4 regions of the Streptomyces sp. NPDC001351 genome follow, and region 1 is predicted to be linked to each of the others. Evidence: riboswitches for the same ligand, from Rfam matches in the RefSeq annotation. Region 1 holds a riboswitch; each other region holds the start of a gene.

Region 1 (7,823 bases):
TTAGGAATGTTCTCTGCACTGGCATGGAGGATCGACTCAATGGCACGAAACCTCTGCTGCTCACCACCGATTTCTGCACCCACTTGTACGGCAATGTCACAAATCGCTCGAATGATGTCTGGGCGAGGCACGGCAAAGGAGAGGGAGCGTCCACAGAAAGAAATCAAATTACTACGCATGGCGGGACTATCAGCGGTACGGGCGGATTCCAGTACCATACCTATGAACGTATCAGAGCCGTCCTCAACGTTATTTCCTATCATTTGCAGGGCGAGTTGGGCCACGACATCCCACTCCGCCGCTATGATGCGCTCTTTAAGCACCTCAAATAGTTGCCCTGGCGTCGGATTCTTTCGAACTATTTGCGTCGCTGCAAAATACTCAAGAAATGTCCTATGCGTGAAGCCATACAAAGATTGCGTCTCTGTAGATCCCACATCGGTAAGCACCCAAGCCCGCCCCGTGCAGAAGTCTACAAACTGAGAAGCTGCGTTTTCCGCCTCTGCTTCATCGTCAAATCTCTTAGCGAGAAGAAATCGGGTCATGAAGTGAACGATCTCTTCTCGCGGCAGCCCGTGCTGTTTTCGGATGTCGGAGTAAATCCACAGTGCGAGAGCGTTGAGTGCGTACTTAACATGTGCATCAAATGGCAGCGTCACATGTATGCCCCGCTGCTTGTCCCACCGCTCAAACAAGAGCTCGGCACACTTTTTGTAGACGTCCGGACGATTTCCAGGAATGTAATTCTCGCTAGAATATATGCCACACATAAGTGAAAGGAGGAGCGGATTTTCTCGCAGGTCTGAGACGAATTCACTCTGGCTCAGGAACGAGTCGGCGAGTTCGCCCCTGCGGTTTTTGTCCACAGTGTCATCGAGATTAAACCATTTTTCTGCGTATGCTTTCACTTGCGATGATTCCAGGTTAGCTAGACTAACCGGCGTGAAAATCCCAGGATCTAGCGGAGCTTCGTCGTAGCCGACCCTTCTGGATGTAACCAATATGGGGGTATCAGGGAATCGAAAGGCGAACGACTCGACGAATTCCACAACTTTCCGCCTCAGTGCCGTGTCAGTGAGCTCGTCCAGGCCGTCAAACAACACGAAGGCTCGGCCAGAACTGAGTAGATACTCCACAGCCCCTTCGGGTGGCTCCACATTATAGGGAGAGCGGCAAATCTTTTCCAGATGGCGGATCATTGTCGCCTTCTGGCGTTCGAAATCTTCTGCGTGATCTCGCAGTACACATATGAACGGAACACGTGCCGAGGTCCCTGTTTGGGCTCCTCGAGCGATATCCCAGGCCAATTTGAGGGACAGCGTTGACTTTCCGCCCCCCGGATCGCCGAGAATGATAGTTCTGTGCGAGTTTTGCAGAACAAATTTCAAGTCGGGCCTAGCGGGGGCATTAAGATGACTCGCATGCTGCGGCAGCACAATCCTGGGCTCTACATAGAGCTTGCTATACGGGACTTTTCTGTTGGTGCCTGCATGAGGGAGCCGCATTGTCGCGTTCAGAGTTTTGACCTGTTCCTTCATCTCCTCTTCGAAAGAGTGATATTCCGCTAGCTCGGATATCCCGGAAAGCCTAGCGGCGCTCTTTGTGTTTGCCGACGCGTAGCAGGCCGCCAACCGAATACTGGAAGCGCGAGCCTCTGGCGTTAGGTCGGAGACTGAACGAATGGTTTGGGCATACTCAAATGCCTCACCCAGGAGAGAGCTCCATATAACCTCGCATATATGATCGCGGTCTTCATCATTCGACTCAATGTGAAGGCGTACGAGTTCTACGAGCTTCTCGCGTGTAGACTTAAGAGAATTCTGTTGCTTTTTTCGCGACAGATTGGCAAAGAGCTGCGTAAGTATGGAGAGAGATACAGACTCGAGCTCCGGAGAGTGCAAGAATGACCATATGTCTGAGGCGAGCCCCGATGACATATTCGGTATCTGTGATATCTCTTTCTGGCTAGCAAGGACTTCTCTGGTCTGTCGATGCTTCCAGCGTTCAGCAACAGCTCCTACACCCAGTCCTGCTAGCTTTCCTGCGGCGCCTCCTACGGTTTTTGCAGCTGCTGCCGCGACAGCGTCATCAAGGCCCGTAACCATAGTGCTTTCTCCCGCTACAACGTGACGTTGGGGGATGAAAATTGAGGGACGTCGGGACCCACCCAGGAACCTGTCGAGGCCCGTTGCGAACCATGATCAAGACGCCTGGGGGCCCGCCACTCTGACGTGCTGCTCCATCTATTTAATTTTGCGTCTTGATCCTTTATGGTGCCACTGGAACCGCAGGCCCCCAAGACGAGCTTCGTCGCGACTGCGATCACATGCGCGTACGAGCTAGCCGAACGTCCGCACTCAGCGCCCGGAAACGGCCAGGTCAGGCCCGCTCACCCGGTGGTCCGCTCCAGCGCCTTCTAAGCGCTTGGCCTGAGAAGCAGCGCGGCGGCTCAGTCGAGAGGTAGCGCCGGGCCAGCGGCGAAGCCTTCGGACTGGTCCAGGTGGAACGGGGAGGCCGGCTGCGTGGGGGACCAGCCTCGGGAGAGAGCCAACGCGATAGCGGCGGCGACGTCTCTGGGCAGAACCGCGACACTCGGCGCACCGAACCAGTTGCTGGCGTGTGGCTGATTCGTGGTGACGACCAGGGTCGTGCCAGGGGTATCAGCGTGCTGCACGGCGTACGTGCACGGTCGATCACAGAGAGCCTGGTCGTACGTGGGCTGGCGGCGCAGGCGCCAACGGAAAGTCGTGCCGTCGACGACGGTGCGTCGCGAACCCTTGCGGCCGATTGCCATGGCGCACCCCCGTCCCCTGGACTGGCAGCGATGCTAGCTGGTCAGGCCCTGGGGGATCCGAGAATTTCGGGCCGTCTGTGGGCCGTCCGAGGGCGCTCAGCGGTGACGGATGACGACCACCAGTGACAGGCGTCCCACCTCGCAGCCCCAGGTCACCCAATTGGATCTGCGACACTGGTACAGCCATGCCTAAGCCCGGAGAACTCACTTTCGTCGCCCCCCGCGGAGCCAAGAAGCCGCCGCGGCATCTTGCCGATCTCACGCCCGCCGAGCGCAAGGAAGCGGTGGCCGAGATCGGCGAGAAGCCGTTTCGTGCCAAGCAGCTGTCGCAGCACTACTTCGCGCGGTATGCGCACGACCCGGCGGAGTGGACCGACATCCCGGCCGGTTCGCGCGGCAAGCTGCAGGAGGCGCTGCTTCCCGAGCTGATGACGGTCGTACGGCATCTGTCGACCGACCAGGGGACGACCCGCAAGACCCTGTGGCGGCTGTTCGACGGGACGCTCGTCGAGTCGGTGCTGATGCGCTACCCGGACCGGGTGACCATGTGCATCAGCTCGCAGGCCGGCTGCGGGATGAACTGCCCCTTCTGCGCCACCGGGCAGGCCGGGCTCGACCGGAATCTGTCCACCGCCGAGATCGTGCACCAGATCGTCGACGGGATGCGGGCGCTGCGGGACGGCGAGGTGCCCGGCGGGCCCTCCCGGCTGTCCAACATCGTCTTCATGGGGATGGGCGAGCCGCTCGCCAACTACAAGCGCGTGGTCGGGGCCGTCCGGGCGCTCACCGATCCCGCTCCGGACGGGCTCGGGCTGTCGCAGCGCGGCATCACCGTCTCGACCGTCGGTCTGGTGCCCGCGATCCACCGGTTCGCCGACGAGGGCTTCAAGTGCCGGCTCGCCATCTCGCTGCACGCGCCGGACGACGAGCTGCGCGACACCCTCGTCCCCGTCAACACGCGGTGGAAGGTGCGCGAGGTCCTCGACGCCGGGTTCGAGTACGTCGAGAAGAGCGGGCGGCGGCTGAGCATCGAGTACGCGCTCATTCGCGACATCAACGACCAGGCGTGGCGCGGTGACCGGCTCGGGCGGCTGCTCCGTGGCAAGCCCGTGCACGTCAACCTCATCCCGCTGAACCCGACGCCCGGCTCGAAGTGGACCGCCTCCCGGCCCGAGGACGAGAAGGCCTTCGTCGAAGCCATCGCCGCGCATGGTGTGCCGGTGACCGTCCGGGACACCCGGGGGCAGGAGATCGACGGGGCCTGCGGTCAGCTCGCGGCCACCGAGCGGTAGCCTGAGCCGGTACGTACATCTTCATATTCCGACAGGGGAGCGCCACAGCGCTGAGAGTGCGGCAACCGGGCCGCAGACCCTCTGAACCTTGCCCAGGTCATTCTGGGTAGGAAGTTCGGTCTTCACTCGAGCTGTTGCGCCCTGCCCGGGAGCCGGCGGAATGCTCCGGCGGTCCCGGGCAGGGCCGCGTCTCTTCCTGGTCAGCCAGGAGGAATTCAGTGCACACCAAGACGTTCGTGGCCGCCGCGGTCGGCCTCGGCCTGATCACGCTGTCCGCGTGCGGGTCCTCGTCCGGCAGCGGAGGCTCGGCGGACTCCAAGACCGTGACCCTCGTCAGCCACGACTCGTGGGCCGTCTCGAAGAACGTCCTCGCGGACTTCGAGAAGCAGTCCGGATACAAGGTCAGGGTCCTCAAGAGCGGCGACGCCGGGCAGGCCGTCAACAAGGCCATCCTCACCAAGGACAACCCGCAGGGCGACGTCTTCTTCGGCGTCGACAACACCTTGCTCTCGCGGGCGCTCGACAACGGGCTGTTCCAGTCGTACGAGGCGAAGGGCGCGGACCGGATCCAGGCGCAGTACCGGGTCGACCAGGCGAGGCACCGGGTCACGCCGATCGACTCCGGTGACATCTGCGTCAACTACGACAAGGCGTACTTCAGCGAGCACAAGCTGACCCCGCCCCAGTCGTTCGACGATCTCGTCAAGCCCGCCTACAAGAACCTCCTCGTCACCGAGAACGCCTCCACCTCCTCGCCCGGCCTCGGCTTCCTGCTCGGCACCGCCGCCCAGTACGGAGACGACGGCTGGCAGGGCTACTGGAAGAAGCTCAAGGCGAACGGCGTGAAGGTCGTCGACGGCTGGGAGCAGGCCTACAACCAGGAGTTCTCCGGATCCGCGGGCGGCAAGAAGGCCAAGGCGGACCGGCCGCTCGTCGTCTCCTACGCCTCTTCGCCGCCCGCCGAGGTCATCTACGGCGACCCGAAGCCGAAGACCGCGCCGATCGGAACGTCGTACGGCACCTGCTTCCGGCAGATCGAGTACGCCGGGCTGCTCAGCAACGCCGGGAACACCAAGGGCGGGAAGGCGTTCATCGACTTCCTGGTCGGCAAGGAGTTCCAGGAGGACATGCCGCTCAACATGTTCGTCTACCCGGTGATCGAGGGCGCCAAGGTGCCGCCGGAGTTCGCGAAGTACGGGCAGCCGGCCAAGGACCCCGAGACCATGGCCCCGACGAAGATCGCCGCCAACCGTGACCAGTGGGTCAAGTCGTGGACGTCACTCGTACTGAAGTAGCCGTCCGCCAAAGGCGGACGGGGAGCGCGGTGCGGCTCGGCCTGATGGCCGTGCCCGTCGCGTTCTTCGCCGCCTTCTTCGTCTGGCCCGTCGCCGCGATCGTGGCGCGCGGGCTCAAGGTCGACGGGAAGTGGCAGTTCGGGCGGATCGCCGACGTCGTCACGCAGTCCGACATCCGGCACGTCCTGTGGTTCACCACCTGGCAGGCGCTCGCCTCCACCGCGCTCACGCTCCTGGTCGCGCTCCCCGGCGCGTATGTCTTCGCGCGCCTCGACTTTCCCGGCAAGCAGGTGCTGCGGGCCGTCGTCACCGTCCCGTTCGTGCTGCCGACGGTCGTCGTCGGTACGGCGTTCCTGGCGCTGGTCGGACGCGGGGGACTGCTCGACGAGCTGTGGGGCGTACGGCTGGACACCACGGTCTGGGCCATCCTGCTGGCGCACGTCTTCTTCAACTACGCCGTGGTCGTACGGACCGTCGGCGGTCTGTGGGGGCAGCTCGACCCGCGTCAGGAGGAGGCGGCACGGATGCTGGGTGCGTCTCCGCTGCGGGCCTGGCGGAAGGTGACCCTGCCGGCGCTCGCGCCCGCCGTGGCCGCCGCCGCGCTGATGGTGTTTCTGTTCACCTTCACCTCCTTCGGCGTGGTGCAGATCCTCGGCGGCCCGACCTTCTCCACCCTTGAGGTCGAGATCTACCGGCAGACCTCGGAGATCTTCGACCTGTCCACCGCCGCGGTGCTCACGATCGTCCAGTTCGCCGCCGTCGGCGCGATCCTCGCCGTGCACGCCTGGACGGTACGGCGGCGGGAGACCGCCCTGCGGCTCGTGGACGCGAACATCACGGCGCGGCGGCCGCGCGGGGCCGGGCAGTGGGCGCTGCTGGCCGGGGTCCTCGCCACCGTCCTCCTGCTGCTCGTGCTGCCGCTCGCGGTGCTGGTGCAGCGCTCCCTCGGCGCCTCCGGCTTCGGCTACTACCGGGCGCTGACCCACGACGACGGCGGGACCTTCCTCGTGCCGCCGATCCAGGCCATCGGCAACTCGCTGCAGTACGCCCTCGCCGCGACCGCCATCGCCGTGGCGATCGGCGGTCTGGCCGCCGCGGCGCTCGCGCGCCGGGACGCGGGCCGGCTGGTCCGCGGCTTCGACGCGCTGCTGATGCTGCCCCTGGGCGTCTCCGCCGTGACCGTCGGCTTCGGCTTCCTGATCGCGCTGGACAAGCCGCCGCTGGATCTGCGCAGTTCATGGATTCTGGTGCCGCTCGCGCAGGCGCTGGTGGGCGCCCCCTTCGTCGTACGGACCATGCTGCCGGTGCTGCGGGCCGTGGACGCGCGTCTGCGGGAGGCGGCGGCCGTGCTCGGGGCCTCGCCGTGGCGGGTGTGGCGGGAGGTCGATCTGCCGATGGTGCGGCGGGCGCTGCTGGTCGCGGCCGGGTTCGCGTTCGCGGTGTCACTGGGGGAGTTCGGGGCGACCGTGTTCATCGCGCGGCCGGACAACCCGACGCTGCCGGTCGCCGTGGCGCGGCTGCTCGGCAGGCCGGGCGACCTCAACTACGGGCAGGCGATGGCCCTTTCGACGATTCTGATGGTGGTGTGCGCAGTGGCGCTGCTGGTCCTGGAGCGGCTGCGCACCGACCGGAGCGGGGAGTTCTAGATGCTGCTGAGCCTTGAGGATGCGACCGTGCGGTTCGGCGGGCGGGCCGTGCTCGACGCCGTCGGCCTCGATGTCGCCGAACACGAGATCGTGTGCGTGCTCGGGCCCAGCGGCAGCGGCAAGTCGACGCTCCTGAGGGCGGTTGCCGGGCTCCAGCCCCTCTCCTCCGGGCGGGTGCTGCTCGACGGACGCGACCAGTCGGGCGTGCCCGCGCACAAGCGGGAGGTGGGCCTGATGTTCCAGGACCATCAGCTGTTCCCGCAGCGGGACGTGGGCGGCAACGTCGCCTTCGGGCTGCGCATGCACGGCGCCTCGCGCCCTCGACAGGACGACCGGGTACGGGAGTTGCTCGACCTCGTCGGGCTGCCGGGTGCCGCGCGCCGGGCCGTCGCCTCGCTCTCCGGCGGTGAGCAGCAGCGCGTCGCGCTGGCCCGCGCGCTCGCGCCACGGCCGCGGCTGCTGATGCTGGACGAGCCGCTCGGTCAGCTCGACCGCTCGCTGCGGGAGCGGCTGGTCGTCGAACTGCGGGAACTCTTCGGGCAGTTGGGGACCACCGTCCTCGCCGTGACGCACGACCAGGGCGAGGCCTTCGCGCTCGCCGACCGGGTCGTGGTGATGCGGGACGGGCGGATCGCGCAGTCCGGTACGCCACTGGAGGTGTGGCAGCGTCCCGCGGACGAGTTCGTGGCCCGGTTCCTCGGCTTCGACAACGTGGTCGAGGGGATGGTGAGCGGGGAGGCCGCGGACACCCCCTGGGGCAAGCTGCCGGTGCCGCAGGACGCCCCGCAGGGCACCC
Region 2 (7,823 bases), on a different contig from region 1:
TTCGCTCGGCGCCGAGGAGGCCGGCGCGACGCTCGCCGGCCTCCTGCGCCGACTGCACGCCGTCCCGGCCCGCAGTTCCGCCTCCGACCGCCGCGTGCTCCACCTCGATCTGCACCCGGACAATGTGATGCTGACGTCCGAGGGGCCGTACGTGATCGACTGGAGCAACACGGAGGAGGGTCACCCGGGCCTGGACTGGGGCATCTCCGCCGTGATCCTCGCGCAGGTCGCCGTCGGGGACGAACCGGTCGCCGACGTCGCCCGCGCCATGCTGACCGCCCTCCTCGCCGACCCCTCCCGGCTCACCGACGACGGCCTGGCGGAGGCCCGACGGCGGCGCGCGGCCAACCCGACGATGAGTCGACGGGAGGTCGAACTCCTCGGCGAGGCGGAGGAGTTGATCCGTACGATCGCGTAGGGCGGGCGCTCAGCCGACGACGGCCATCGCGTCCACCTCCACCAGCACCCCCTCGCGCACCGGCTGCACGACCACCGTCGTACGAGCGGGCAGGGGCGAGCCGTCCGCGAAGAACTCCCGGTAGACGCCGTTGAACTCGGCGAGGTGGGCGCGGTCGGCCAGATAGCAGGTGCAGCGTGTGATCGACCGCCGGTCGCCGCCTGCCGCCGCGACGACGGCCTCGACGTTGGCGAGCACCTGCCGTGCCTGCGCGCCGAAGTCCGCGGGCATCTCGCCGGTCGCCGGATCCAGCGGCCCCTGACCCGAGGTGAACAACAGCGGGCCGCTTCGGATCCCTTGGGACAGCGGCGGCATGCTGCCGTCGGCGAAGGGGACGAAGGGCGCGAGGTCGGTGCGGACGGGGTCGAGAGGGCCGCGGCCGACGTGCGGGGTCGGGCCACCGAAGGGGAGGTGCAGCGTGCGGGAGGCGAGCAGCCAACGGCCGTCGACGCGGCGGAAGGTGTCCTCGTAGTTGCCCACTTGGACGGGCGGTCCTGCCGGGACCATGCCGTCCGTCCAGCCTTCGATCCGGTACGTCGTGAAGTACGACGTGGCCTCGGCCGTGTCCGCCGACGTCACAGTGACACGGATGTTGGACATGATCCGCCGCTAGAGCTTGTCCGCGGGGCGTGCGCCGAAGTACTTCCGCAGCGCCTCACGCCCCACGGACCGTCGCCCGTCCCCCGGAGGCGGCCACTCCCACCAGCCGTCCTCCGTGAACAACTCGGCCACGGAGGCCGGTTCGCCGAGGTCCAGGCGGTGGACGAAGTCGAGGATCAGACGCTCGCAGGCACGTTCGGCGAGGAGTTGCTGCAAGGGGTCCATGGGACCGTTCGTACCAGCGGCAGATTACCGGGCGCGACCGCTTTACACCGCCACGTACGTCACGGGGTCGCTCCCCGCCACCGCCTCCGCCCGCCCCAGCTTCACCAGCCGCCGCAGATGCGCCTCGGCCTCCGAGACCGCGATGTTCCGCGAGCCGTAGGGGATCTGGGCCCAGGGCCGGTTCCACTCCATCCGCTCGGCGACCTGCCAGGGGGTGAGCGGTTCCACCAGGAGGGACCGGAGGCCGGTGAGCCGCTCCTCGTGATGGTCCAGCAACTCGCGTACGCGGGCCGGGGCGTCGGCGAACACGTGCTGGTGGGCGGGGAGCACCTCGGCGGGGGCGAGACGGCCGACGCGTTCGAGGGAGTCGAGGTAGTCGCCGAGGGGGTCGGTGACCGTGGTGTCGTCGGGGTCCTCGTACAGGCCGATGTGCGGGGTGATCTCGGGGAGCAGGTGATCGCCGGAGAACAGCCTCCCGTGGCCCGGCAGTCGGGCCGGATGCTGCTCCTCCAGGTGCAGGCAGACGTGGCCGGGGGTGTGCCCCGGCGTCCATATCGCGCGCAGCCGGCGGCCCGGGAGGTCGAGCAGCTCGCCGGGGACGATCTCCCGGTCGGGCAGGGCGGGGGAGAAGCCCGGCAGAGTGGTGCGGGGCGCCGCGTCGCGCAACGGCGCCACGTGCTCCTCGGGGGCGCCCGCGGCGACCAGCTTGGCGGTCATGTACGCGAACCAGCGGCCCGGCCTGGTGTCACGGGTGCGCCGCACGATCGCCGTGTCCGCGGCGTGCATGGCGATCCAGGCGCCGGACGCCTCGCGCACCCTGCCGGAGAGGCCGTGGTGGTCGGGATGGTGGTGGGTGATGACGACGCCGTGCACCTCGCCCACCGCCGTACCGCAGGCCGTCAGCCCCTCGACGAGCGTGTCCCAGGAGGCGGGGTCGTCCCAGCCCGTGTCGACCAGTACGGGCCCGCGGTCGGTGTCGACGGCGTAGACCAGCGTATGGCCGAGGGGATTGTCCGGGATGGGGACCTTGATCGACCGGACGCCTCCGCCGTGGTCGTACACCTGCGTCATGGGCTCCCCAATCGCCGCGAACCGGCCACGCTCGGCCCACTATAACTAGAACGCGTTTCGATGGGAGCCCAAGTCACCTGTCCACGCGGTCCTGTCCACGCGGTCAAGTCGTGTACGGCCCGTGGACTCCTCCGAGGGGAACTGGTATCAGTGCCGTATCTGATGAACCGTCAGAGACAGGCGCTCCGGGGAGGCAGTCGGCCATGACCGAGCTCGTGGAACACGGACAGCTGTTCATCGGCGGGGAGTTGACCGACCCCCTCGGCAAGGACGTCATCGAGGTGATCTCACCGCACACCGAGGAGGTCATCGGGCGGGTGCCGCACGCCTCGCGGGGGGACGTCGACCGGGCCGTCGCGGTCGCCCGCCGTGCCTTCGACGAGGGGCCCTGGCCGCGGATGACCCTCGGCGAACGGATCGAGGTCGTCACCCGCATCAAGGACGCGATCGCCGTACGGCACGAGGAGATCGCCCGCGTGATCTCCTCCGAGAACGGCTCCCCGTACTCCTGGAGCGTCCTCGCGCAGGCGCTCGGCGCGATGATGGTGTGGGACGCGGCGATCACCGTCGCCCGCGACTTCACATACGAGGAGCAGCGCGACGGCGTCCTCGGCAAGATCCTGGTGCGGCGCGAACCGGTCGGGGTCGTCGCGGCCGTGGTCCCCTGGAACGTCCCGCAGTTCGTGGCCGCCGCCAAGCTCGCGCCCGCGCTGCTCACCGGCTGCACGGTGGTGCTCAAGCCGTCGCCCGAGTCGCCGCTGGACGCGTACATCCTGGCCGACATCACACGCGAGGCCGGGCTGCCCGAGGGTGTGCTGTCGATCCTGCCCGCGGACCGCGAGGTCAGCGAGTACCTGGTCGGGCACCCCGGGATCGACAAGGTCGCCTTCACCGGATCGGTGGCGGCGGGCAGGCGCGTGATGGAGGTGGCCTCCCGCAACCTCACCCGCGTGACACTGGAGCTGGGCGGCAAGTCGGCGGCGGTCGTCCTGCCGGACGCGGACGTGGCGGCCACCGTCGCGGGCGTCGTCCCGGCGGCCTGGATGAACAACGGCCAGGCGTGCGTGGCCCAGACCCGCATCCTCCTGCCGCGCTCGCGCTACGAAGAGTTCGCCGAGGCCTTCGCGGCGGCGGCGAGCGCCCTGGTCGTCGGCGACCCGCTGGATGCGGCGACCCAGGTCGGCCCCCTCGTCGCCAGGCGCCAGCAGCAGCGCAACCTCGACTACATCCGCATCGGCCAGGAGGAGGGCGCCAAGATACTCACCGGCGGCGGCCGCCCGCCGGGCCTGGACCGCGGCTGGTACGTCGAGCCGACCCTCTTCGGCGACGTCGACAACTCGATGCGGATAGCCCGGGAGGAGATCTTCGGCCCGGTGATCTGCCTGCTTCCCTACGGCGACGAGTCCGAAGCCCTGAAGATCGCGAACGACTCCGACTACGGGCTGAGCGGCAGCGTGTGGACGGCGGACGTGGCGCACGGCATCGAGGTCGCACGCCGGGTCCGTACCGGCACGTACTCGGTGAACACCTTCAGCCTCGACATGCTCGGCCCCTTCGGCGGCTACAAGAACTCGGGCCTGGGGCGGGAGTTCGGCCCCGAGGGCTACGGCGAGTACCTCGAACACAAGATGATCCATCTCCCGGCCGGCTGGGAGGGCTGAGAGGATGGGGGCGGGAGACCGCTGGCACGTCGAGGTCGACCGCTCCATCTGCATCGGCTCGGCCCAGTGCGTCCACCGCGCGACCGGTGCCTTCCGTCTCGACTCGGCCATGCAGTCGCACCCCGTCGAGCCGGAGGCCGACGCCAACGAACGCATCCTGGAGGCGGCGGAGAACTGCCCGGTGGAGGCGATCGTGATCACGCTGCTGGAGAGCGGGGAGCCGGTGTTTCCGCCGGAGGAGTAGTGCCCGAAAAAGTACCCTTTCAGGTGGTTCATTCCCGGTCGGATGTTCTATTCTGGGAATTGGCCTACGGGACGAGTGAGGGAGTCCGAACCGGAGTAGCCGATTCTGGCGTGAAGCAGTCAGTCCGCTGGGACCGACGTCGACGGTCCGGGCTGAGAGGCCGGAGGGCCGTGGACCGCAAGGTCCGCGACCGGAAGGCGACCTCCACTACCTGACCCGGGTAATGCCGGCGAAGGGAACCCGTCTCGTAGGTCCTTTGTGTGCGCGCTACGCTCCAGCGGTTGCCGTAGGTGCGATCAGGGCGGGGAAGCGTGCGCAAGTCCGAGGCCAGAAAGCTGATCAAGCAGGCTCGTGAGGCGTGGGGGGCCGAGGAGTGGCTGCGCGCCGCCGGCCTCTACGAGCAGGTGCTCGCCCATTTCCCGGACGAGAAACCGAGCGCCAACTGGTGGTACAACACCGCGCTCGCCCACAAGTTCCTGCGGAACTGGGCGAAGGCGTATGAACTCGGACGCGAGGCCGCCGCGCGCTCCCCGCGCGGTGAGGGTGACCCGGCGTACTGGAACCTGGGCATCGCGGCGACCATCCAACGGGACTGGGCGACGGCCCGCGACGCCTGGGCCGGCTTCGGCATCGACCTCCCGGACGGCGACGGCGAGATCGTGGACGGCTTCGGCAACGCGTGTGTGCGGCTCGACACCGGCGGCAAACGCGAGGTCGTGTGGATCGAGCGGCTGTGCCCGACGCGCGGACGGGTGGTCAACGTACCCGTGACCGGAGGGCGGCGGTACGGCGAGATCGTCGTCCACGACGGCGAGCCGAAGGGGGAGCGGATCCTCGACGGAGTGACCTTCCCCGTCTTCGACGAGCTGCTCCTCTTCGAGGCCTCCGAGCTGCCCACCCTGGAGGTGACCGTGGCGGCCGGCGAGGCGGACGACCTGCGGGCCCTGCTCGACCTGTTCGGCGACCACGGCTACGGCGCCGAACCGGCCAGCAGCGTCCGCGTGCTCTGCGCCTGCTGCAGCGAGGGCACCCATCAGCAGGACCGGAGCCTGCCGGCAGGTGCGCAGACGGTGTCCCTCGCGGCTCCGGAGGCGGAGGCACGTCGGCTCCTGGCCGTGTGGGTGGACGGCGCGGCGATCGGGCGAAGCTGGAGCGGGCTGGCCGCGATCGGCTGAGACGGGGCTCCGGGGCGCGGCCGGCTTCCCCTGTCCTCCTCAGGACGGGTTCGCGGTCGCCGCCGGATCCGTCAGGTCGATCAGCCGGCACACCGTCTCGATGTCGATCTTGACCTGGGCGATGGAGGCGCGGCCGGAGAGCCAGGTGATCAGGGCCGAGTGCCAGGTGTGCTCGATGACACGGACCGCGGACAGCTGCTCGGGGGTCGGGTTCTCCTGGCCCATCGCGTCCAGGATGATCACGGTGGTCTGGCGGGAGACCTGGTCCACCTCGGGCGAGACACTCCGGTCGGCGAAGGTCAGCGCACGCACCATCGCGTCCGCCAGATGCGGCTCGCGCTGCAGCGCGCGGAAGGCCCGCATCAGGGTCTCGGCGACCCGCTCGGCCGCCGTCTCCCCCTGCGGCGGCTTCTTCCGCAGCGTGCCGTGCATGTGCTCCAGCTGGTCCTGCATGGTGGCGACCAGCAGATGGATCTTGGACGGGAAGTAGCGGTAGAGGGTGCCCAGGGCCACCTGCGAGGACTCGGCGACCTCACGCATCTGCACCGCGTCGAAACCACCCCGGCTGGCCAGCTGCGCGCTCGCGTGCAGGATGCGCCGACGGCGCGCCTCCTGCCGCTCCGTGAGGGGCGGGGAGGCCGGCTGCGAGGTACGTGCTTCCACCTTGGCCACCTTCGCTTGCGCAGGCATGGATCCCGTTCCGTGACAGTCGGTGAGGGCTGGTGATCGCACCGAGTTTGGCAGGGCCCGTGCCGTGGCGCGAATCACCTGATCCACTGCTCACCGCGCCCCTACCTGCCGGTAGATTCAGAGCCTCCTGGACGATCAAGTCTGAAACTTGTTCTAGATTAGCGTCCCGGCGTAATCTCGCGGGACAGTGCAGGCAGAAGGGGGCCCAGAGTGACCGCTGAGGCCAGTCAGGCGGGTCCCCAGGAGGACCTCGCCGCCGACGGCGAGCGACCGCTCCACATCGCGCTCCTCACCTATAAAGGGAACCCGTTCTGCGGCGGACAGGGCGTCTACGTCCGCCACCTCTCCCGCGAGCTGGCCCGCCTCGGCCACCGCGTCGAGGTCATCGGCTCCCAGCCCTACCCCGTGCTCGACGAGGGCGCGGACCACGCCGGCCGCCTGAGCCTGACCGAACTGCCGAGCCTCGACCTCTACCGCTCGCCGGACCCCTTCCGCACCCCGGGGCGCGACGAGTACCGCGACTGGATCGACGCGCTGGAGGTCGCGACCATGTGGACCGGTGGCTTCCCGGAGCCGCTGACGTTCTCCCTGCGCGCCCGCCGCCATCTCCGCGCCCGCCGCGGCGAGTTCGACGTCGTGCACGACAACCAGACGCTCGGATACGGCTTGTTGGGCGATGTGGGCGCCCCCCTGGTGACCACCATCCACCACCCCATCACCGTCGACCGGCAGCTGGAGCTGGACGCCGCCGAGAACTGGCAGCAGCGCTGGGGCAAGCGGCGCTGGTACGCCTTCACCCGCATGCAGAAGCGCGTCGCCCGCCGCCTGCCCTCGGTCCTCACCGTCTCCGGCACCTCGCGCGCCGAGATCATCGACCACCTCGGCGTGCGGGACGACCGTATCCACGTGGTCCACATCGGCGCCGACACCGACCTCTTCTCGCCCGACCCGTCCGTCCCCGTCGTCCCGGGCCGGATCGTGACGACGTCCAGCGCGGACGTCCCGCTCAAGGGCCTCGTCTTCCTCGTCGAGGCACTCGCGAAGGTCCGCACCGAGCACCCGGACGCCCACCTCGTCGTCGTCGGCAAGCGGCCCACGGAGGGCCCCGTCGCCCAGGCCATGGAGCGCTACGGCCTCGAAGGCGCCGTCGAGTTCGTGAAGGGCATCTCGGACGCCGAACTGGTCGACCTGGTCCGCTCGGCGGAGGTCGCCTGCGTGCCGTCCCTGTACGAGGGCTTCTCCCTCCCGGCGGCCGAGGCGATGGCCACGGGCACACCCCTGGTCGCGACGACCGGCGGCGCGATCCCCGAGGTCGCCGGGCGGGACGGGGAGACGTGTCTCGCGGTGCCGCCGGGCGACCCGGGCGCCCTGGCCGCAGGCCTCAGCCGCCTGCTGGGCGACCCGGAGCTGCGGCTACGGCTCGGCCGCGCCGGCCGTGAGCGGGTGCTGCGGCACTTCACCTGGGCCCGCGCCGCCGAGGGAACGGTCGCCAGATACCGCGAGGCCATCACCGGCTCCCCGGCCCGGGAACCCAGCGCGGCCGAACAGCCGAAGGCCGTCGTACAGACCGTAGAAGCCGTAGAAGAAATAGCCGCCCCCCACCCCGAAAGTAGGGCCACGTGCTGACCGTCGACTTCTCCCGGTTCCCGCTCGCCCCGGGCGACCGCGTCCTGGACCTCGGCTGCGGGGCCGGCCGGCAC
Region 3 (7,823 bases), on a different contig from region 1:
TGGAAGGAGCAGCGCTACTCCTACCAGGAAGGGCCCGGGGAGGGCCCCGAGCTCTGATCCCGGTCTTCGCAGGTCAGTGGTGGTATCCGTGCACCACCGCATGGCCCTTGCCGCGGCCGATCATCCACTTGTTGACGGGCGTCGTCACGAAGAAGGCGAGCGCGAGCGAGATCGCGAGCGAACCCCAGAACAGCAGGTCGGCCAGTTCCGCGTCCATCGCGTCCGGCCACAGCACGATCACGCCGTTGTCGATCAGCTCCATCACCGCGATGGACAGGGTGTCCGCGGCCAGCGCCACCCGGAAGGCCGTACGGAAGTCGACGCCGGCCCGCAGCACCCCGCGCAGCGTGAGCGAGTAGCCGAAGAGGAACGCGAGGACGATCGCCAGTACCGTCGTCGCCACGTTGCCCCAGCCGAAGGCCGTGCCGATCACCATGCCCAGCACCTCGCCGATGGCGCAGCCGGTGAGGCAGTGGAGGGTTGCCTGCGCGGCCATGCTCCAGGTGGCGGCCGCCGGGTGGTGGTGCGCGTGTGTCTCGTGTGCGTGTGCCTGTGCGTGTGCCTCGTGCTGCACGACTGCCCCCAATGTCAGGTAACGGTTCCCGCACCGAGCAGGAACCGTATACCCCCTAGGGGTATTCCGGAACGAGTCAGTAATCGCGCAGTTTTTTCAGCCGCTCCACATCGGCCGCGTGCCCCTCCTTGCCGCCGGGCGTCTCGATGATCAGCGGTACGCCCTCGGTCGCGGGGTGGGTCATCAGCGCCCGGAACGGGTCCTCGCCGATGTGACCTGCGCCGATGTTCTCGTGCCTGTCCTTGTGTGCGCCGACCACGTCCTTGGAGTCGTTGGCGTGGATCAGCTTCAGTCGGCCCTCGCCGACCGTGTCCACCAGCAGATCGAGCGTCTGGTGCATGCCGCTCGGGCCGGTCAGGTCGTGCCCGGCCGCGAAGATGTGGCAGGTGTCCAGGCAGACGCCCAGCTTCGGATGGGCGTCCAGCGCCTCGAAGTACGGCCCGAAGTCCCAGGTCCGCGAGCAGAGCGAGGCACCCTGCCCGGCCGTCGACTCCAGCAGCAGGAACGGATCGTCGTCGTGGGTGAGCTCGTCCAGCAGCGGCAGCATGTACTGCCGTACCTGCTTCAGGGCCACGGAGCGGTCCCGGCCGCCCGTCGCGCTGCCCGTGTGCACGACCACGCCGAGCGCCCCGATCTCCCGCCCGCGCCGCAGCGAGTGCCGCAGCGACTCCACCGACCTCTCCACGGTCGCCTCGGTGTGCGAGCCGAAGTTGATCAGGTACGGGGCGTGGACGTACGCCGGGATCGACTCGGCCGCGCACACCTCGCGGAACTCCTCGTCCTGCCGCGGATTGCCGGCGGGCGTGGCCCAGCCGCGCGGGTTGGCGACGAAGACCTGCACGGTCTCGGCCTTCAGGTCGTGGGCGTAGGACAGACCGACGGAGTGGAGACCACCGGCGACAGGGACATGGCCGCCGACGGGGTTGCGGGACTGCTGACTCTTCACCCGTTCAGGGTGTCATGCGCCGCGACCTGCTCCGTCACCGGATCTTGATGGTGATCGTCGACCCCTTGGGTGCCGTGTCCCCGCCCTTCACGGACTGGTTCTTGACGGTGTCGCCGAACAGGCCGAGCAGACCGCGGTCCTCCTCGACCTTGAAGCCGGCGCCCTCCAGGGCCTTGTGCGCGTCGTCCACGCTGTCGCCGGTGACGTCCGGGACCTCGACCATCTCCGGGCCCTTGGACAGCGTGAGCGTCACCGTGTCGCCGTCGGCGGCCTGGCTGTCGCCCGCGGGTGTCTGCGCCGCGACCTGGCCCTTGTCGTACTCGGAGTTGATCTGTGCGGAGGCGACCTTCACCGTCAGGCCGGCGCCCTCCAGGTCGGACTTGGCGGAAGCCAGGTCCTCACCCGTGACGTCCGGGACGTCCACCGGGCTGCCCTTGCTGACGACCAGGGCGATCGCCGCGCCCGCGTGCCGCTTGGTGCCCGCCTCGGGGGTCGTGGAGATCACGGAGCCCTTGGGGACGTCCTCGCTGAACTCCCGGGTGACCATGCCCGGCTCGAGCCCGCTCTTCTTCAGCCGGGCCCTCGCCTCGGCCAGTGGTCGCGCCGACACGTCGGGCACCTGCACGGTCTCCGGGCCGTCGGAGATGGTGAGCGCCACCGACCTGTTGTCGCGGATGCGGGTGCCGGGCGCGGGGTCCGAGCTGATGACCGTGCCCCGCTGCACCGTGTCGCTGTACGCGTGCTTGACCGCGCCGAGGTCGAGGCCCGCCTTCTGCAGTTGCCGGGTGGCCTGTGTCTGGGTCTTCGCCAGCAGGTACGGGACCTTGGTGAACTGGCCGGAGTTGATGTACCACACGCCCGTGCCGATCCCGAGTATCAGCAGTACGGCGACGAGGACCGTGAGCGGACCGCGCCGGGAGCGCGCGCCACGGCGCCGCGGCGGCAGCGGCGGGGGTGTCTCCAGGCGGCTCGTGCGGTGCAGGACGGCCTCGTCCTCGTTCACCGGCAGCGGGCGCGATGGGGGTCCCCCCGCGCGAGCGAAGCCGAGCGTGGGGGACGTCAGCGCGCGCGGGATCACGCTCGTACGGTCCTCGGAGATGCTCCGGTGGTCAGCGGCGAAGGCCTGCGGCGGCAGTGCGTCCAGCTGGTCCGCGCTGAGCGCGGCGCGCACGTCGCGGGCCTGCGCGAGCAGCGCCACCGCGTCCTGCGGGCGCAGGTCGGGGGTGCGGGCGGTCGCCGACGCGACCAGCTCGTCCAGCCGGTACGCCAGGCCCGGCACGGCGGCCGACGGCGGCGGGACGTCCTCGTGGATGTGCTTGTAGAGGACGGTGGCCGGGGAGTCCCCGCCGTGCGGCCGGTCGCCGGTCAGCATCTCGTACAGGACGACACCGCACGCGTACACGTCGACCCGGGGGTCGGCCGTGCCGTGCTCCATCTGCTCGGGAGCGAGGTAGGAGACGGTGCCCAGGACGGTGCCGGTGGTGTTGGTGACCGTGTCCACGGAGCGCACCAGGCCGAAGTCGGCGACCTTGACCCGGCCGTCGTCCCCTATCAGCACGTTCTCCGGCTTCATGTCGCGGTGGACGAACCCGGCGCGGTGCGCGGCGCCGAGCGCGGCGAGCACCGGCTCCAGGATGTCCAGGGCGGCGCGCGGCTGCAGCGCCCCGCGCTCGCGCAGCACGTCTCGCAGGGTGCACCCGGCGACGTACTCCATGGCCAGGTAGACGTACGACCCGTCGGTGCCCTGGTCGAAGACCTGCACCACGTTCGGGTGTGCGAGCCTCGCGACCGACTTGGCCTCGCGGATGAACCGGTCGACGAAGGTGCCGTCGGCCGCGAGCGTCGGATGCATCACCTTGAGCGCGAGCACGCGGTCCAGGCGGGTGTCCAGGGCCCGGTAGACCGTGGCCATCCCGCCGACCGCGATCCGCGCGTCCACGCGATAGCGCCCGTCGAGCACCTGCCCGACCAGAGGGTCCTGAAGGGTCGTATCCACGCAGGTGAGTGTACGAGCCGTGACTGACAGGGCTGCCGGTTCGGGTGAGATCGGAGCGGGACTGCAGCCGACCTGTGACGGACGTCGCACCCACTTCCGGAACTTGTCGAACGCGCGTTCAGAACGCGGGGCGTTCGGGATCCAGGTGCGCGCGCCCCTCATGCGGCGAGGACGCCTCCGCGAAATGGCGGCGCGGGATGCGGCCCGCCCGGTACGCGAGCCTGCCCGCCTCCACGGCGTGCTTCATGGCCTCGGCCATCAGCTGCGGCTCCTGTGCCCGCGTCACCGCTGAGGCGAGCATCACACCCGCACACCCCAGCTCCATCGCGAGCGCCGCGTCCGAGGCCGTACCGGCGCCCGCGTCCAAAATCACCGGCACGCGCGCGTGCTCGGTGATCAGCTGGAAGTTGTGCGGGTTGCGGATGCCGAGCCCGGAGCCGATGGGTGAGCCGAGCGGCATGATCGCCGCGCAGCCGACGTCCTCCAGCTTGCGGGCGAGAACCGGGTCGTCGTTGGTGTACGGCAGCACGGTGAAACCGTCGTCGACCAGGGTCTCGGCGGCGTCCAGCAGCTCGATCGGGTCCGGCAGCAGGGTGCGCTCGTCGGCGATCACCTCAAGTTTGATCAATTCGGTGCCGAGTGCCTCGCGCGCGAGGCGGGCGGTCAGCACGGCCTCCCCGGCGGTGAAGCAGCCCGCCGTGTTCGGCAGCACCCGGATGCCGAGCTTCTCCAGGACGGACACCACCGAGCCGTGCACCGAGGGGTCCACGCGCCGCATCGCGACCGTCGTCAGCTCCGTGCCGGACGCCATCAGCGCCCGCTCGAGGACGTCGAGGCTGGGGGCACCGCCGGTGCCCATGATCAGGCGGGACGTGAAGGACGTACCGCCGATGACAAAGGGGTCGTCGGCCATGGGTCAGCCTCCTTGGACGGCGGTGAGGACCTCGACGCGGTCGCCCTCACGGAGGGACGTCGACGGCCACTGTGCGCGCGGCACGACGGTTTCGTTCAGGGCGGCGGCCACTCCGGAGGGAGCCGGGGTCAGCGCGCGGACGACGGTGTCGAGAGCCGTGCCGGAAGCGAACTCCCGGAGCTCTCCGTTGACGGAGATGTTCATGCGGGCTGCTCCAGGAGCGCGAAACGCTTGGGGGTGAACGGGCGTGCCTCGTCCGGGAGTTCACCGGTGGCCAGGACATGCGCCATGGCGTCGCCGGTGACCGGCGTGAGCAGCACGCCGTTGCGGTAGTGGCCGGTGGCCAGCAGCAGACCGGGCAGTTCGGTCGGCCCGAGCAAGGGCGCGTTGTCCGGGGAGCCGGGGCGCAGGCCGGCCCGCGTCTCCGTCAGCGGCAGCTCGGTGATCCCGGGGACCAGTTCGTGGGCGTCGCGCAGCAGCTCGTACACCCCGCCCGCGGTGACCGTCGTGTCCCAGCCCAGCTCCTCACTGGTCGCACCGATCACCAGCTCGCCGCTCTCGCGCGGCACCAGGTAGACATGGCTGCCGCGGACGACGGCGCGCACCGTGCGGCTCAGGAACGGCGCGTACCGCTTCGGCACGGTCAGCCGCAGCACCTGCCCCTTCACGGGGCGCACGGGCGGCAACACCTCGTCCGGGACGCCCGGCAGCCGTCCGCTGAGGCTGCCGGCGGCCAGGACCACCTGGCCCGCGCCCAGCTCCGCGCCGTCCGTCGTGGTGACGCCGCAGGCCCGGTCCCGTACGACATGGAAACGCTCGGCCCACGCCCGGTGGAACACCACTCCGGCCCGCTCGCACGCGGCCACCAGCGCGCGTGCCAGCCGCCGCGGGTCGATCTGGTGGTCACCGTCCACCCTCAGGCCGCCGCGCACGCCCGGTGCGAGCATCGGCTCCAGGCGCCGGCACTCGCGCCCCGACAGCCACTCCGACTCCAGGCCCGACTCCCGCTGCAGCGCGTGCAGTTCGCGCAGATGGGCGCGGTCGTCGGCGTCCAGGGCGACGGCGAGCGTGCCGCACCGGCGGTAGCCGAGGTCCTGGCCGGTGAGCTCGGTGAGCTCGGCCGCGAAGTCCGGGTAGCGGCGGGCCGAGGCCAGATTGAGGCCGAGCAGTGTCTGCTCGCCGTAGTGCAGTTCCGTGACCGCGGCCAGCATCCCGGCGGCCACCTGGGCGGCCCCGCCGCCCGGTTCGGGGTCCACGACGGCCGTGGAGAAGCCGCGCTGCGCGGCCCGCCAGGCCGTGACCAGGCCGATGATTCCGCCCCCGATGACGAGGACGTCTGACGTACGTGACGACATGGGCGTCCAGCCCCTCCCTTCGCCGGCATGACCCGGATCAGGTTCGTACGGTCGGAGGCCGCCAGCCTCCCTCTCAGCCCGGTGCGTCCGGGCTCCCGCGAGTGCTTGTACGTTGGCCACCCTAGCCCGACCCGCCGTGCCTCTGTAAGGGAGCCTTCCGTCATGCCCCGCTCGCTGGACGGCCTCGTCCTCGCCCCCGTCGCCGACCAGGCCCCAGGTCAGGTGGGTACCCGGACCCGGTTCACGTACCACGAGCAGGACGGCGAGATCTGGGCCGAGTACGCGGGCGGCGACGTCGTACGCGGGCATCTGGTGGGTACTCGGTCAGGTGACCGGCTGGACTTCCGGTACGTCCAGCTGAAGAACGACGGGACGACGTCCTCCGGGCACTGCGTCTCGGCCGTCGTGGAGTTGCCGGACGGGCGGGTGCGCCTGGAGGAGACCTGGGAGTGGGAGTCGCAGTCCGGCAGCGGAACGAGTGTTGTGGAGCAGGTCACTGAGCACGACTCCTGACTGACAAATAGTCAGTTGTCTATGGTGATCAGGTGAGCGAGCAGACGCGGGAAGTGAGCACGTCACCGGGGCGGCGCGTGGTCGTCGTCGGCGCGGGCATGGCCGGTGTCCAGACGGCGGTCGCCCTGCGCGAACAGGGCTTCACCGGCACCGTGACGGTGATCGGCGCCGAACCCCATCAGCCCTACGACCGGCCGCCGCTGTCCAAGGCCGTTCTGCTCGGCAAGTCCGAGGGCTCCGCCTTCGACGTCGACTTCGAGGCGCTCGGCATCGAACTGCGACTGGGATGCGAGGTGCTCGGCGTGCGCCCCGGCGGGCACGAGCTGGACACCGAGGCCGGGCCCGTGCCGTACGACGTCCTGGTCCTCGCGACAGGCGCCGAACCGATCACGCTCCCGGGCACCGAGGGCGTGCCCGGCGTGCACCTGCTGCGCACCCTGGACGACGCCGCGCGGCTGCGGCCCGTGCTGGCCAGGCAGCACGACATCGTGGTCGTCGGCGCGGGCTGGATCGGCGCGGAGTTCGCCACGGCCGCGCGCGAGGCGGGCTGCGCGGTGACCGTCGTCGAGGCCGCCGACCGGCCGCTCGCCGGCGCGCTGCCCGCGGAGGTGGCCGCACCGATGGCCGCCTGGTACGCCGACGCGGGCGCCGAACTGCGCACACACGCGCGCGTGGCGCACATCGAGCCCGGCGCGGTCGTCCTCGCCGACGGCTCCCGGCTGCCCGCGGGCGCCGTCGTGGTCGGCATCGGCGCGCGCCCCGCCACCGACTGGCTGACCGGCGCCGGCATCGAGCTCGGCGCGCACCGCGAGGTCCTCGCCGACGCCCGTCTGCGCACCTCGGCACCGGACGTCTACGCCGTCGGCGACTGCGCCTCCTTCCCCTCGGGACGGTATGGCGAGCGCCTGCTGGTCCATCACTGGGACAACGCCCTCCAGGGCCCGCGCACGGTGGCCGCGAACATCATCGGCGAGGCCACCGGCGAGCCCCCCGCGGTCTACGACCCGGTCCCGTACTTCTGGTCCGAGCAGTTCGGCCGCTTCGTCCAGTACGCCGGTCACCACACCGGCGCCGACACGACCGTGTGGCGCGGCGACCCGTCGGGCCCCGCCTGGTCCGTCTGCTGGCTGCGCGAGAGCCGCCTGGTCGCCCTGCTGGCGGTCGGCAGGCCGAGGGACCTGGCGCAGGGCAGACGGCTGATCGAGGCGGGCACCCCGATGGACCCGGAGCTGCTCGCGGACCCGGCACGGCCCATGAAGACGGCCACGGCGTAGCACGGCGGGACGGCGGTCCCGACAGGCGGCGAAACCCCCAGGTCGGACGCTTCTGGCTTCCGACTGTCAGTGCGGGATGGCAGGCTTGAGTCCGTGACCGAGATTGACGCAAAGATCGATGCTCTCGTCCCCGCCTGGCTCACCCTCCCCGACATCGCAGAGATGCTCGATGTCGAGGTGACGCGTGTGCGGCAGCTGGTCAAGGAGGGCCAGCTCATCGCCGTACGCCGAGGTGAGAACCGCGCGCTGCAC
Region 4 (7,823 bases), on a different contig from region 1:
GCCGGCGCGGGCGCCGTCGCCGTCGCCGCCGTCCTCACCCCCGTCCTCGCCGGAACAGCTGCGGTGATCTTCCTGCTCGTCGGGTACATCATCAGGTCGCTCGAACCCAAACAAGTGTTCGGCAAAACCATGATCACCGCTGGTTGGGTGTTCGGTGCCATGACCGCGGCCGCGATCCTCGTCGCCGCTGTCGGGCTGCTGCTCACCGCTCTGCGCAACCAGCCCTCACTCGAGTCGGGACCGTACGGCGAACTGAGCGGGGAAGTGGCACTGGCCAGGGAAGCCTGGCGCGAAGCACTCCTGGAGCGCGGCATCATGCCGTTCCTCAGGGAGGCACTCGCCGACCCCGGCACCGCGGCGGCGCTGCACACCGCCACCCCGTCGGCGTCGACCAGCCGCATGCCTCACCTCGGCTACGACCGGCCGGGCTTCAGCAGCCCGGACGACGGCTCGACTCCCGGCCCGCGCCCGAGCTTCACCAGCCCGGACTACACCAGCCCGGACTTCGGAGGCCCGGAACACCAGCCGGAGTAACCGTCGGCTTGCGCCCCCCGCATCAGAAAGGACCGCCAGGGCCCGCAGGGGGAGCGCAAGCCGAACACCGATCCCGCCGACGGCTCCGCCCTACGGCACCTCACGCCGAAGAGCGGGACCGTCTTCCACTTCGGGGGAGCCACTCACACCGGCATACCTCAGTCCGCGATCGGCAGGTACACCCTGTTGCCCGCGGCCGCGAACTCCTTCGACTTCTCGGCCATGCCCTGTTCGATCTCCGCCCGGCTTCCGCCGTGTTCGCGGCGGATGTCCTGGGAGATCTTCATCGACGACAACAGCAACCAGGAGTCCCGGGAGGGGGCTTCAGAAGGTCGCCCATTCCGAAGCTGGGAGACGGTGATAGACGTCGTCGATCCATTCAGACGAGAGGAAGACAGGCCGGGTCAGAACGACGTCTCCGGCCCTTTGCGCGCACATCACGAGGCCGAGCGTTTGCGAGCCGGGGTCGGCCCCCGGCATGTAGAAGAGTTCGGAATAGGGCTCCCTCGCCTCGGCACGGTCGATGAGCCACTGCTCCATCTCAGAGGGCGCACGCCCCACCAGCGCCGTACCGTCGACGAGGACCTGGGGCCCGAGGCACGCGTCCACCGTCGCGCCAGCCAAGCGGGTCTCATCCGCGTAGTAAGCCATCAGACCCACCCCTGTGAAGCGCTCCTGACACGTCACGGTGTCACCCCACGGAATGGTCGTGGAGTAGTCCGCCGTCTCCTGGCCGAGTGCAGCGGCCACTTGCGTGGGATCCATCCCGAACCTCAAGGGTCCAATGCCCACGAACGGTTCCAGCGCCCATCGCAACCGCTCGCCGTCAGGCTTCACATCCCATATGCCCATGCCCGCAGCTCACCTGCTCTTACCGATCCAGCGTCAGGCAGGCAGCCTACGCTGGCTCTTGATCGAGTCACTCGACAAGGCGCCGCTCCTCGAAGGCCGGCTCCACTGGGACGGCGCTTGTGCTCGAGTCGGTCAATCGGCGATGGGCAGGTACACCCTGTTCCCGGTAGCCGCGAACTCCTTGGACTTTTGGAGCATCCCCTCCGCGATCTCCTCCGCCGAGGCCCCATCAGCCACCGCACCACCAAACCGCTCTGTGATGCTTTGGCTAATCTTCATCGACGCTAGCGTAAGCCGTCACTTGGCAACGTGCACTGCTACATACGCCGAAGAACCTGCGCCTCCGCCCTTTCGACCGGTGTGCGGCTGTAGACATGTACCAATGCGAGATGGAAGAGCGCCGGCGCAAGAGGAGCCCACCGATGAATGCGATCGGCCCGCAGCATGTACTTGACCACTGCTGCAGGACGGAAAGGCACGTAGTCGATGGTCTGATGTTCCCATCTGTCCGCGACTCCTCTGCTCATACGTGCTTGCAGGCTTTCACAGGTCAAGTCCTTGAGCCTTGTGTAGAAGTGGGCGCTCCAGTGGCGTTTGTCGATGTCCAACACAAAGGCAAGCAGTTCGAGCGAGTACTCGTTGGGCTCTATGGAGAGTTCCTCCCGCATGCCGCGCCGAGCGACGGCATACAGGTCCGGGGCGCTCCGGCCGGATGAGTCGATGTGCCGTGACATGCCCTCGTTCACGGATGAGTTCCAGACACCCGGCGCCATACGGACCCTGTCACTGCGCTGACTGACGACCAACATGTCGTCGGCGGTCACGACCGCAACGTTGATGGCGAAACTGCATTGCAGAAACGCAGGTGATCTCAGCGGATTGTCCGGGTCGAGGTAGCGGGACCGGGGAGTTGACCCGTCGGCTAGTCGGCGGTCGAGCTGCTGGGCCGCGAGAAAGGTGTAATAGTCCGTCGGGCGCAGCCTCAGATGAACTTCGGGCTGCTCGTCGAGGGCGGTGCGTGAGACGTCGAACGACTCGACTGCGTAGCGAGGACCATTCCACAACGGTGTCTGACCCTCCGCACGCAAACGCGCGCTCTCAGCCTCAATTTCAGCGCGCCAGCCGACCATGTCCGAGGGCAGCTCGATCTCCTCGTCGAGGACCTGGATGTAGATGGCTTCGGCAGGTATGGACGACTCACCATCCCCTTCCACAATCAGGGCAGATGTGTGGAGGGGGCCTACGGAGAAGGCTCTCCACGCGGGACTGGACTCCTCCCGCTGCCTCAGGCTGCGTACCGCTCTCGTGGAGCGAGTCCGCAGTCTGTACCAGCTGTCCTGTAACGGTTGTTGGAACAACACCGCGAACAGCATCCCCAGCACCGCGCCGACGACTCCATTGGCTACATCGATCCCGCCCATGTCAGGCAGGGTAGGGACATAGATCACGCCATGCGCGATCTTGTCTCTTCCGTTACGGCTTGGAGCAAGATTTCCCAAAGCCTCGTGTGGCCCCGGCCGTCTTGACCGGGGCCGTGGACAAGGAATCAGCCCAAAACGTCGGGGTCAGTCGGCCAGGGGCAGGTAGACCCGGTTACCGCTCGCCGCGAACTCCTTCGACTTCTGCAGCATCCCCTCAGCGACCTCCTCAGCAGACGCCCCGGCAGCGGCTGTACCACCGAACTGCTCTGTGATGCTTTGGCTAATCTTCATCGAGCAGAACTTCGGCCCGCACATCGAGCAGAAGTGGGCGGTCTTGGCCGGCTCCGCAGGGAGGGTCTCGTCGTGGAACTCCCGTGCCGTGTCCGGGTCCAGAGCGAGGTTGAACTGGTCCTCCCACCGGAACTCGAAGCGGGCGTCGGACAGCGCGTCGTCCCACTCCTGCGCACCGGGGTGCCCCTTGGCGAGGTCGGCTGCATGGGCTGCGATCTTGTAGGTGATGACACCGGTCTTGACGTCGTCACGGTTGGGCAGGCCCAGGTGTTCCTTGGGCGTGACATAGCAGAGCATGGCCGTGCCCCACCAGGCGATCATCGCGGCACCTATGCCGGAGGTGATGTGGTCGTACGCAGGCGCGACGTCGGTGGTCAGCGGGCCGAGCGTATAGAACGGAGCTTCATCACAGATCTCCTGCTGAAGGTCGATGTTCTCCTTGATCTTGTGCATCGGGACGTGTCCCGGGCCCTCGATCATGGTCTGTACGTTGAAACGCTTGGCGATCCGGTTGAGTTCCCCGAGCGTGCGCAACTCCGCGAACTGCGCCTCGTCGTTGGCGTCCGCGATCGATCCCGGCCTGAGGCCGTCGCCCAGCGAGTACGTGACGTCGTAGGCGGCGAGGATCTCGCAGAGTTCCTCGAAGTTCTCGTACAGGAACGACTCCTTGTGGTGCGCGAGGCACCACGCGGCCATGATCGAGCCGCCGCGCGAGACGATGCCGGTCTTGCGGTTCGCGGTGAGCGGGACGTACGGCAGACGGACGCCCGCGTGGACCGTCATGTAGTCCACGCCCTGCTCGGCCTGCTCGATGACGGTGTCCTTGTAGATCTCCCAGCTGAGCTCCTCGGCTCGGCCGTCCACCTTCTCCAGGGCCTGATAGAGCGGCACCGTGCCGATGGGGACGGGGGAGTTGCGCAGCACCCATTCACGCGTGGTGTGGATGTTGCGGCCGGTGGACAGGTCCATGACCGTGTCGGCGCCCCAACGGGTCGCCCAGGTCATCTTCTCGACCTCCTCCTCGATGGAAGAGGTCACCGCGGAGTTGCCGATGTTGGCGTTGACCTTCACCAGGAACCGCTTGCCGATGATCATCGGCTCGATCTCCGGGTGATTGACGTTGGCCGGCAGTACCGCGCGGCCCGCCTCGATCTCCTGGCGGACGACCTCGGGCGAGACGTTCTCCCGGATGGCCACGTACTCCATCTCCGGCGTGATCTCCCCACGGCGGGCATACGCGAGCTGCGTGACCGCCTTGCCGTCGCGACTGCGGCGCGGCTGGCGCGGCCGGCCCGGGAAGACCGCGTCGAGGTTGCGCAGACCGCCTCGCGGAGAGGTGTGCTTGATCCCGTCGTCCTCAGGACGGGCGGGACGGCCCGCGTACTCCTCGGTGTCACCGCGCGCGATGATCCAGTTCTCGCGCAGCGGGGCAAGCCCCCTGCGCACATCGGTGTCGATGAGCGGATCGGTGTACGGGCCCGACGTGTCGTACAGCGTGACCGACTGCCCGTTGGTGAGATGCACCTGACGGACCGGCACCCGCAGATCGGGGCGTGAGCCCTCGACATACGCCTTGTGCCAGCCGATGGACTTCCCGGCCTCCTGGGACTGTTCGCCCTGAATGGGCTGTCCGTCCTGGCTGGAGGCAGGCGTGCGTGCGTCCTTGTTGGTCATGAGACCTACTCCCTACGCCGGCATTACCCGGTAACAGGTTCGGCGGTCGACGCAGCGGTTTCCGTCTGTCGACGTCTCGTGGGGAACATCACTCGACTTCGGTGATGTTCCACGTGAAACATCGCTGGGACGGAGGTCAGCGCCCTCTCAGCCCGGTGCTCCGAGCTCCCGCGTGTGCAAAGGTGCCTCCACGCTAGCGTCAATTCGGGCGCGCTGAACAGAGGGCCCCTGCCGCTCTTGCGATGATCGGGCGGTGACCACGACGCATCAGCCCCCCTACCCCCCTCCGGAGCAGCCTCGCGGACACGGCTCCGGAGACGGCAGCAGCCATGGTTTCGGGGCCGGTCACCACCACGGGCCAGGACCGGGCGCCAGGGACGGTCACGAGTCCAGTGGCGGGCACGGGCCGGGGCACAGCCATGGTTCCGGTGGCGGGCACGGTCACTCGCACAGCCACGGTCCGGCGGCACCCGTCTCCCAGCACCTGCGCAAGGTCATCGCCGCCATCCTGATCCCGTTCGCCGCGGCCGTCGCGGTCGGGCTCGTGGTCCTGTGGCCCGGTGGTGCCCCGCCGCACCAGCGCACCGGTGTGGGTTTCGACCGGCAGACCCAGCAGGCGACGGTCGCCAAGGTCGTCGAGGTGAGCTGCAAGTCGGTGAACGCCTCGGGCGAGACCCCGACCGGGGACACCTCCACCGCAGAGGGCTCCTCCGCCCAGCAGCAGGCGAAAGGCACCTGTAAGAAGGCGACGATCCGCGTCGACACCGGCAAGGACAAGGGCCGTACGTTCACCGAGATCGTGCAGCCGGACCAGTCGCGGCAACTGCACGAGGGCGAGAAGGTCGTGGCCGCCTACGAGCCCTCCGCGCCGAAGGATCTGCAGTACTCGGTCGCCGATGTGAACCGCCGCTTCCCCATGGCGCTGCTGGCCGGCATCTTCGCACTCGCGGTCGTAGTGGTGGGCCGGTTGCGCGGGCTGATGGCCCTGATCGCGCTGGCCGTCAGCTTCATGGTGCTGACCTTCTTCATCCTGCCCGCGATCCTGCAAGGTTCGAACCCGCTGCTCGTGGCGGTGATCGGATCGAGCGCCATCATGCTGATCGCGCTCTACATGTGCCACGGCCTGTCGGCCCGTACCTCCGTGGCGGTGCTGGGCACGCTGCTCTCGCTCATCCTGATCGGCCTGCTCGGCTCCGAATTCATCGGCTGGGCCGCGTTGACCGGCAACACGGACGACAACACCGGTCTGATCCACGGCCTGTACCCGTCGATCGACATGAGCGGCCTGCTGCTGGCCGGCGTCATCATCGGTTCGCTCGGTGTCCTCGACGACGTGACGGTCACCCAGACGTCGGCTGTCTGGGAGTTGCACGACGCAAACCCGACCATGGGCTGGCGGGGGCTGTACCGGGCGGGCATCCGCATCGGCCGCGACCACATCGCATCCGTCGTCAACACCCTCGTCCTCGCCTACGCGGGCGCCGCGCTGCCCTTGCTGCTGCTCTTCTCCATCGCGCAGAGCAGTGTGGGGACGGTCGCCAACAGCGAACTGGTGGCGGAGGAGATCGTACGGACACTGGTGGGCTCGATCGGCCTGGTCGCCTCGGTGCCGGTCACGACGCTGCTCGCGGCACTGGTGGTCGCGGCCGACCGTCCCGGCCCGGAGCAGGCGGCGGGCACGGTCGGCGCAGCACCTGCTGCGGCACGCACGGGGCGGGGCCGACGGCGCAAGCGGTGAGCCGAGGACCGCTCGGACCCGCTTGAACAGACGTTGGGGCGGTACAGACTCCGGCTGCCGTGCGCATGGGGGGGGCATGGAGGCATGGAGGCATGGAGGCATGGAGGCATGGAGAAGCGTTACTGCGCCCTCCGCATCGCACGAAGAAGCGTTCCGGCCGATCCCCGCCGTCCCGTCTCAGCCAGCGCTCTGCTCCTCCGCCAGGATGCGGTCCAGGGCCTCGTCGAGGTGGGCGTCGAAGTCGGCGAGGGAACCCTCCTGACCGAGTGGCACCAGCTTGTCGGTGCGGTCGAGGAACGTGATGAGCGACGTCGTGGACGCACGGAACAGCGCCTGGTCGCGGCCGACCTGAAGCCGGATCAGGACCTCGGCCAGGGAATCCTGTTCGGCGGGTGAGACGCGCACATCGCCTTCCCCGCACGGCCGGCACACCCCGTCGATGAGCAGTTCACGACCGAATGCCCAGGTCACCGGCGCGTCGCCGGGAAGATGGAAGGTCAGCCTCACGGCATAGGGATCACAGCTCTCGTAGCGCAGCTCCACCGGGATGCGGAAGGAGAGTTCCTCGGACACGAGAAAGCTCATCATGACCTCTGCCTGTACGGACTCGCGCATCGCCTACCCCGTCATTGAAGCCGACCGGCTGGGAGTGATCCCCTGACACTGGTGGAATCTTGCTGAACGTACACGACAGATCACAAGGAGTGAGTTTTCAGATACTGATAGAGAGCGCGAGTGACCCCATCAGCTTTCCGATTTCGCTCTGCAGTTGCCGGGCCGCGGACATCAGCCGGTCGGCCTGATGCGAGGGCAGAGAAATGGCCATCGTCGCGGCCGTCGTGCCCATCGTGATCGGGATCGCGGCGCAGACGGTCCCCAGCGCGTACTCCTGCCGCTCCGTCACCGGCTCCATCCGCCGCGTCCGCTCGAGCCGCCGCAGCAGGGTGTGGTTGTCCCGCACGGTGTACGGGGTGATGGACTGCACGGGGTAACGGTCGAGGTGGTCGCGGCGGGCCGCGTCGTCCAGCTGGGAGAGCAGACACTGGCCGATCGCATGCGCGTGCGCGGTCTCACGGAAGTCGGCCCACTCCTCGACGGCCGGATTGCCCGGGGTGTCGGAGACGCACATGACCTCGATCTCGCCTTCCCGGTACACCGCGTAGTACACGGGCACACCGATCGCGTCCCGCCAGCCGGCGAGTGCGTCGACGATCGTGCTGCGACGTTTCTGCTGGGCTCCGCTGCTGCTCAGTCGTACCGCCGCGTCACCGAGGAAGAACAAGCCCTTGTCCCGGCGCAGATAGCCCTCGTGG

The links. Region 1 has a riboswitch for thiamine pyrophosphate ahead of ACFY1U_RS46605 (thiamine ABC transporter substrate binding subunit). Riboswitches for the same ligand answer to the same signal wherever they lie in the genome.
Region 2: linked by a shared signal. The riboswitch ahead of ACFY1U_RS02010 (tetratricopeptide repeat protein) and the one ahead of ACFY1U_RS46605 (thiamine ABC transporter substrate binding subunit) in region 1 are both predicted to bind thiamine pyrophosphate.
Region 3: linked by a shared signal. The riboswitch ahead of thiO (glycine oxidase ThiO) and the one ahead of ACFY1U_RS46605 (thiamine ABC transporter substrate binding subunit) in region 1 are both predicted to bind thiamine pyrophosphate.
Region 4: linked by a shared signal. The riboswitch ahead of thiC (phosphomethylpyrimidine synthase ThiC) and the one ahead of ACFY1U_RS46605 (thiamine ABC transporter substrate binding subunit) in region 1 are both predicted to bind thiamine pyrophosphate.

The regions. Positions count from the first base shown of each region.
Region 1 is NZ_JBIAWS010000021.1:153,319-161,141, reverse strand. Features, by position in the region: gene ACFY1U_RS46615 (NACHT domain-containing protein) at 1-1,538, opposite strand, end outside; gene rlmN (23S rRNA (adenine(2503)-C(2))-methyltransferase RlmN) at 2,980-4,086, shown strand; TPP riboswitch at 4,110-4,217, shown strand; gene ACFY1U_RS46605 (thiamine ABC transporter substrate binding subunit) at 4,305-5,381, shown strand; gene ACFY1U_RS46600 (ABC transporter permease) at 5,426-7,027, shown strand; gene ACFY1U_RS46595 (ABC transporter ATP-binding protein) at 7,028-7,823, shown strand, end outside.
Region 2 is NZ_JBIAWS010000001.1:439,426-447,248, forward strand. Features, by position in the region: gene ACFY1U_RS01980 (phosphotransferase) at 1-418, shown strand, start outside; gene ACFY1U_RS01985 (RidA family protein) at 428-772, opposite strand; partial or broken gene ACFY1U_RS01990 (nuclear transport factor 2 family protein) at 836-1,282, opposite strand; gene ACFY1U_RS01995 (MBL fold metallo-hydrolase) at 1,325-2,353, opposite strand; gene ACFY1U_RS02000 (aldehyde dehydrogenase) at 2,557-4,014, shown strand; gene ACFY1U_RS02005 (ferredoxin) at 4,019-4,258, shown strand; TPP riboswitch at 4,326-4,513, shown strand; gene ACFY1U_RS02010 (tetratricopeptide repeat protein) at 4,570-5,433, shown strand; gene ACFY1U_RS02015 (TetR family transcriptional regulator) at 5,473-6,123, opposite strand; gene ACFY1U_RS02020 (glycosyltransferase family 4 protein) at 6,334-7,749, shown strand; gene ACFY1U_RS02025 (class I SAM-dependent methyltransferase) at 7,743-7,823, shown strand, end outside.
Region 3 is NZ_JBIAWS010000001.1:764,530-772,352, forward strand. Features, by position in the region: gene ACFY1U_RS03485 (sulfite oxidase-like oxidoreductase) at 1-57, shown strand, start outside; gene ACFY1U_RS03490 (DUF4396 domain-containing protein) at 74-574, opposite strand; gene ACFY1U_RS03495 (deoxyribonuclease IV) at 651-1,520, opposite strand; gene pknB (Stk1 family PASTA domain-containing Ser/Thr kinase) at 1,555-3,516, opposite strand; gene ACFY1U_RS03505 (thiazole synthase) at 3,635-4,429, opposite strand; gene thiS (sulfur carrier protein ThiS) at 4,433-4,633, opposite strand; gene thiO (glycine oxidase ThiO) at 4,630-5,784, opposite strand; TPP riboswitch at 5,782-5,893, opposite strand; gene ACFY1U_RS03520 (hypothetical protein) at 5,947-6,297, shown strand; gene ACFY1U_RS03525 (NAD(P)/FAD-dependent oxidoreductase) at 6,330-7,571, shown strand; gene ACFY1U_RS03530 (Rv2175c family DNA-binding protein) at 7,665-7,823, shown strand, end outside.
Region 4 is NZ_JBIAWS010000004.1:579,222-587,044, reverse strand. Features, by position in the region: gene ACFY1U_RS17675 (hypothetical protein) at 1-534, shown strand, start outside; partial or broken gene ACFY1U_RS17670 (thiamine biosynthesis protein ThiC) at 693-824, opposite strand; gene ACFY1U_RS17665 (hypothetical protein) at 859-1,386, opposite strand; gene ACFY1U_RS17660 (hypothetical protein) at 1,519-1,665, opposite strand; gene ACFY1U_RS17655 (hypothetical protein) at 1,704-2,807, opposite strand; gene thiC (phosphomethylpyrimidine synthase ThiC) at 2,952-4,772, opposite strand; TPP riboswitch at 4,765-4,954, opposite strand; gene ACFY1U_RS17645 (YibE/F family protein) at 5,026-6,510, shown strand; gene ACFY1U_RS17640 (SsgA family sporulation/cell division regulator) at 6,688-7,125, opposite strand; gene ACFY1U_RS17635 (IclR family transcriptional regulator) at 7,223-7,823, opposite strand, start outside.